DNA from 2 places in the Clostridium sp. ETTB3 genome. Region 2 is predicted to be linked to the other one. Evidence: riboswitches for the same ligand, from Rfam matches in the RefSeq annotation. Region 2 holds a riboswitch; the other holds the start of a gene.
What was found. A riboswitch is a leader RNA that binds a small molecule or an ion and turns the genes downstream of it on or off. The one in region 2 is predicted to bind glycine.
Positions count from the first base shown of each region.

Region 1 (3,536 bases), 820 kb from region 2:
ACTTGTACTTTTTCCATTATTACATCCTACAATGAGTAATGACATACTTACTATTAGAGATACTATCAACGATTTTTTTTTCATAAACTCCCCCGCCCCCTTACCATTTTATACCATAATTTTATCATTTTTACCAACTATCAACAACCTGGGTAGGGGGATTAATTTTATATTTTTTTATAATAAATAAATTTTAGTTTTCATAAAAAATATTATATAAAAAAAGAGAATTCCAATACGAATTCTCTTTTTTAACGTGGTATCATTAACTATTTATTTAATGAACTTAGCTATTGCTTTATTTAAATCTTCTATAGGCCTTTTATCGCCACATTCTATAGCTTCTACTATGCACCCTTCTATATGTTCCTGCAATATTATTTTACTTACTCCATTTAATGCTGATATAACTGCAGCTAACTGAATTAATACTTCACTACAATCCCTCTCATCTTCAACCATACGTTTTACAGCTTCTAAATGTCCAGCTGCACGAGATAAACGATTCAATATAGCTTTTGTACTTTCGTGAGAATGTGTATGTGTGTGCCCCTCTGCATTTTTATGAGTATGAGTAAATATCTTACCATTATCACTTTTATGAACATGTTCCATTGCTTTTGTACTATCCATGTTATACCCCCAGCTTATACTCCTATATAATTTATATTAAATTTTATATCAAGTTATTCTTTTATAAAAATAATCTCTATATTTAACTTATAACCCTTTTATTGTTAAATACTAAAACAAAAAAGATATGAGAGTTTTTCTCATACCGTACATCATTTTAATATTTAGTCTTTTTCTTAAATTTTATACTCTTTCTTTACATATTACTGGTAAATTTATGGTCTTATAATAACTTATCATTCTAATAAGTACTATAATTATCAAAGTTATAAATTGTGCTGATTCCATCCCAATTATAGGATATATAAACCAAAGTATAGTTACACCTATAACTCCTGCAATACAATAAATATCATTTTTAAAAATTTGCGGTTTTCTATTAGTTATTATATCCCTTAGAACTCCTCCACCAACTCCAGTTATACTAGCTGCAAATATAAATAACATAAAATTATAATTACTATTGATTGCTTTAACAGCTGCTGATACAAAAAAGGCAGCTAATCCAATTGCATCTATAAATACAAATAAATTCTTATATTTTAAATTTCCTTTTAAAAATATAGCTAATAAAGTTCCTGCAATAATAAATGGAATTGTCATATAACTTGTAAAAAATACTGGAATTCCTACATCTGAAACTATATCTCTAAGTACTCCTCCACCCATTGCAGTAATTATTGCAATTATATAAACTCCAAAAACATCAAATTCCTCTTCAATAGCTACTATTGCTCCTGATACGGCAAAAGCAAAAACACCGATATACTCTAAAATTGTAATATAATCCAAAAAAATCCCCCTTCTTTACTTCTAACTAGACTAATTATTAAAACAATTGCGTCTCTGTCTTTTTACCTGAAAGATTCTCCTACTATACTTAAGATTGCTTCGTCGGTGCTTTTAATAGTCTTTCCAGAGTTTTCTCAAAATTTGGTCCTTTTGCCTGAGAGTTTGCCGCACTTTCCCCTTCGGCTCTATATTTAAACAGTATCTCCCAAATTTATCAACGAAATACCTATAAATTATAATATATCCATAACTGCACTTCAATATATAAATTAGAAAATGATCTTATTTTATCTTTTCTTTAATATTTTATCTTTTAATCATTTTCAATATTATATAAATCACTTAATGATATTACTCTTTCTTTTTTAGCAATACATCCTCCAATTTCCAATAATGCTTTATCTTCTGTTACTAAAATTAAATTTTCATTAATATAACATGCAAATAGTTGCAAAAAATCATTTTCTGATAAATTATTATTTTTAAATTTTTCTTTTATTGTGTAATCTAAAATAAAGTAAAATCCACTTATATCTTGTTTATTAATTTTAAGAGCAAAAGGTAATAATTCACAAAACCTTTCACTTAAAACTTCTCTACTCCTATATATCTTAGCTTCTTTTACTGATAATTCCTTTAGTACTTCTTCTAATATTAAAAGTTTATTTTGCTTAATTAATTTATTTAATGTTTTTTCATCTTTTTCCCAAAGATTAATTATTATATTACTATCTAACAGATATTTTTTCATACTATATCAAACCTTTCTTATCAAAATAATATTTAGATATTATAAATTTTATTTTTTACAATATGGTCATTTATTAACTAAATATTATTTTACTTAGTTCGTTTTAATGTATCCACTACTTTATACTAACACCATAGATTAAAATAAGATTGTTCGCAAATTATTTATTTTCTAATTCACTTAATCTTTTATTTAATAAGTCTATATCTGATTTCATTTTCTTTTGATTCTTGACTATATTTATTATAAATATAACTATAGCAATTGGAATTGCAATAAAAATAACCAAATTTATCAAAGCAATAATTACTGTTAAGTTATTAACATCCATTTTTAATTCCCCCTCTTTTATAAATCGTATCTTAATACGATTGTTCATAAATCATTATATTTATTATACATTATAAATAGTAAATTAAAAGCATTTTTTACTTTTTATGCATATTAATCTTATAGTCTTAAAATATCTTATTAAATATAATGCTATAATAGTAAATATTAGAATATAGATCTTTTGAGATAAAAAAGCAACTGCAAACTTAAAAATAGGTTTTGCAGTTGCTTTATTGCTATCCCAGTTGGTTAGTTAGGAGTTAGAAGTTCATAGTGACAAGTGGCAAGTTACAAGTTAAGGAAAAAATTTAGCTTATGCTTAATTTTTGAAAATATAACTTTAAGAAATTCCTTATGTAATTTCAACCATAACTAAAAACTAAAAACTAAAAACTACTTACAGTTTATTCTATTAAAATCTTATTACTATTATTTTGTGTTAATTCTTTCTTAGGTAATTCAATATTTAAAACACCATTATCAAATTTTGCTTTAATGCCTTCTTTATTAACATTATTGATGTAAAACCCTCTAGAAACTGAACCATAGATTCTTTCAGGCCTAATATAATTATCATTTTTTTCTTCATTTTCATTATTTCTTGTGGCAGAAATAGTTAAATAATTATTGTTGTAATCAATATTTATATCTTCTTTTTTAACTCCTGGTAATTCAGCATGAATAATATATTCTTTAAGAGCTTCTTTTATATCAGTTTTGAAGTTTCCACCTGAATTGAATTCTGCTAACATATCACCATTAAAGAAATCATTAAACATGTCATTAATAGTTAATCCTTTGTTATTTCTTTCATTATTAAATTTAAAAGGTACTAAACAGAACATACAAAGACCTCCTTTATAAGTGAAATTCTAAATTTTAATTTAGTTAATTGAACTTACTCCTACAAACGAATGTGAGTAGTGAGTTTCATTTAACTAGTTTTTTGAAAGTTCAAAAGTAGATTTGTTAGCTTAATTGAGCCTTCTTATTGGGAAGCCTTTAATTACTTCTCTTATCTCTTTGT
Region 1 covers NZ_CP199832.1:1,135,561-1,139,096, reverse strand. The annotation lists gene ACUN06_RS05615 (ABC transporter substrate-binding protein) at 1-84, opposite strand, end outside; gene ACUN06_RS05610 (metal-sensing transcriptional repressor) at 274-615, opposite strand; gene ACUN06_RS05605 (trimeric intracellular cation channel family protein) at 817-1,425, opposite strand; glycine riboswitch at 1,478-1,554, opposite strand; glycine riboswitch at 1,558-1,643, opposite strand; gene ACUN06_RS05600 (PIN domain-containing protein) at 1,739-2,176, opposite strand; gene ACUN06_RS05595 (hypothetical protein) at 2,337-2,507, opposite strand; gene ACUN06_RS05590 (Hsp20/alpha crystallin family protein) at 2,914-3,354, opposite strand.
Region 1: it holds a riboswitch for glycine, as region 2 does, so the genes downstream of both, ACUN06_RS05605 (trimeric intracellular cation channel family protein) here and ACUN06_RS09605 (alanine/glycine:cation symporter family protein) in region 2, are expected to answer to the same signal.

Region 2 (3,536 bases):
ATCTCCATCCCATCTTGAATCAGCCTTTATTCCAAATAAATTATTATGTGTAACTGCAAGGTCTGACTGTCCCCATCCTGATTCTAATATAGCCTGTGCAATAGTTATTGATGGTAAAATACCATATTTATAATAATTTTCAATTGCTCCTTCTGCTACTTTTTGTAAAAATTCCATCTTATCTGAATCCAAATTAACATTTAAATTTACTTCTATATTTTTTTCATTGCTCATATTAGTTGTAGCATTTGCTATACTTACTTCTTCATTATAAACATTTGAACTTTCATTTATATATCTAGTATTAGTAATTTTTTGAGATAATTTAAATCTTATAGTACTAAATATAGTTACAATCATTAAAACAAAAAGAATACAAGCTTTAATAAACTTATAAGAATTTATTTTTCCCCCCGATAAAGCATAACTATTTACCCCTCTGTATTTAATGTTATTTTTCATCTTAAACTCTCCTATAATTTTTAAATACTTCTTTTGTTGGCTTACCTTCATTATATACTTTTAAGGAAATCCATTTTTACATATTTATAAATCATAATTACCTCCTACACTTTATTTTACCTTTTTAAATATATTTTTATTACTAATAGCTTTATTATTTTTGAATGTTCAAAAAAAAAGCTATAATAAGTTATTATTAAACTTACTATAACCTTTTATTCATATATTAATTTATTTCATATATATCTCTATCATTGCGTACTTTAATTAGAGTTAATATTCTCAAAAAAATTATTTGTTTCACTTATTACTATATTTCTTAATTTAATTAAACCAATTAAATTAGGCAATGCCATTAATCCATTTACTATATCTGCAATTATAAATACTAAATTAAGAGATAAAAATGGTCCTACTCCAACCAAAGCTATAAATATTATCTTATAAAATTTAATTCCTTTAATACCTATTAAATATTGAATGCATCTTTCCCCATAATAATTCCATCCTATTATAGTTGTAAAAGCAAAGAAAATTAAACCTATATTAACTATATATTTACCTATAATTGCAAATGGTAATCCATTTTCAAATGCAAATGTAGTCATTGCAGCTCCTTCTAATCCACTATTAAAACTTCCTGTTAATACTATTGCTAATCCAGTCATAGTACAAATAATTATTGTATCTATAAATGTTCCTGTCATTGAAATTAATCCTTGCTTAACTGGATATTTTGTTTTAGCTGCTGCTGCTGCTATTGGTGCACTTCCAAGACCTGCTTCATTTGAAAATACACCTCTTCCTATTCCCATTTGAATTGCTAATGATATAGTAATACCTGTAGTACCTCCTAATGCTGCACTTGGATTAAATGCACTTTTTATTATTAATGTTATTGCTGAAGGTATTGCTTTAAAATTACATATCAATACTAACAAAGCTCCTATTATATATAATATTGCCATTGTTGGAACTATCTTTTCTGCTACATTAGATATTCTTTTTATACCTCCTAAAGTAACCAGTGTAACTAATATAGTTATTATTATTGCAGTAAACCATATTGGAATATTAAAAGAAATTAATGCTGCTTTTGATATAGAATTCACTTGTCCAAAAGTCCCTATACCAAGTAGTGCAACTGCAATACCAAAAAATGCAAACATATTAGCTAAAAATTTATTTCCAACTCCCTTTTCAATATAATACATAGGACCTCCAGACATTTCTCCATTTTCATCAACTTCCCTATATTTTATAGCAAGAACTCCTTCTGCATATTTAGTTGCCATTCCAAAAAATGCAGCAACCCACATCCAAAATAAGGCCCCTGGTCCTCCTGTTGCTATAGCTGTTGCTACACCAACAATATTTCCTGTTCCTATAGTAGCTGATAATGCTGTACATAATGCTGCAAAACTTGATACCTCTCCCTTTGCTTCATTATCGCTTTTATCATCATCATTTAAAAATAGATACTTAATTGCTAATGGCAATTTAAACATCTGAATAAAGTTTAATTTAAAAGTAAAATATATACCTGTCCCTACTAATAAAATTAATAAAGGTGGTCCCCATACTATTCCATCAATATTTTTTAATACCTCTTCTAAATTAATAAAAAAACTCATAAAAAAATCCTCCTTAAAAATAAAAATTTATAGGAGGAGATTAGAAATAGTTTGTAGTTTGTAGTTATGAGTTAGGTTATTACGTAATAAAAAACTCAATTAAAAGTTTGTTCCTTAACTACTAACTACTAACTATTAACTAAAAACTATTTTAATCCCCTGTCCTTTTACCTGAGAGTTTCAACTTATTTAAATAAGCCTTGCTCCTTCGGTGCTCTTAATTGAGTCTCTCCAGAGGCTCGTCCAGTAACGGTCCTAATACCTGAAAGATTTACTTCTTCGGTGGATATAAATCACTCTCCCATTACCTTCAACCGAACATATTAAATTTTATAAAGTAATTATATAAATAAATATTAAATTAATCAACTTATAAAACATATTATTTACCATATAACCTATTTAATGCACTTATTACAGATTTAATTGATGCTCTTGTAATATTACTATCAACCCCTACCCCAAATGTCTTTTTATGAATATCATTCCTGCTCATATAAACATATGCTGCTGCTTCTGCTTCTGAACCTGCTCCTAATGAATGTTCTTTATAATCTATTATGCTAACATCAATTAACTTACTATTTGCTAATGCCTTTCCTAATGAATCTATTGGTCCATTACCTATTCCATCTATAACATATTCATTTCCATTATATTCAATTACTGCATTTACCTTGGTTGTTTCTGATACATCACTATCAATATCTGATATAGAAATACTAATTAAATTAAAAGGTTCTTGTAAGGTTAAATATTGTTCTTTAAATGCTTCCATTATTTCATTTGGTTGAACTTCACCCTTACTTTCTGAAATTTTTTGAACTACTTCTGCAAATTCCTGTTGCATTGATTTTGGTAATTTAAATCCAAAGCAATGATCCATAACAAATGCAACTCCACCTTTTCCTGATTGGCTGTTTATTCTAACTAAAGGTTCATATTCTCTTCCTAAATCACTTGGATCTACTGGTAAATATGGTACTTGCCATAATTTTGATCCTCTCTCCTCATACTTCTTCATTCCTTTATTTATTGCATCTTGATGCGAACCAGAAAAAGCAGTAAACACTAAATTTCCTGCATATGGATGCCTAACTGGTACAGGTATCTTTACACACCTTTCATATATTTCAATAATATCATTTATATTTTCAAGATTTAAAATAGGATTAACACCATGAGAAAACATATTATATGCAACAGTTAAAATATCAACATTTCCTGTTCTTTCTCCATTACCAAACAATGTTCCTTCTATTCTATCTGCTCCAGCCAATAATGCTAGTTCAGCATCAGCAACACCTGTCCCTCTATCATTATGCGGATGCACACTTACTATTACCCTTTCTCTATCTTTAAAATTTTTACACATATATTCTATTTGATCTGCAAAAACATTTGGTGTATCCATTTGAACTGTTGATGGAAGATTTATTA
Region 2 covers NZ_CP199832.1:1,957,009-1,960,544, forward strand. The annotation lists gene ACUN06_RS09600 (glycoside hydrolase family 73 protein) at 1-462, opposite strand, end outside; gene ACUN06_RS09605 (alanine/glycine:cation symporter family protein) at 726-2,096, opposite strand; glycine riboswitch at 2,246-2,336, opposite strand; glycine riboswitch at 2,337-2,410, opposite strand; gene leuA (2-isopropylmalate synthase) at 2,479-3,536, opposite strand, start outside.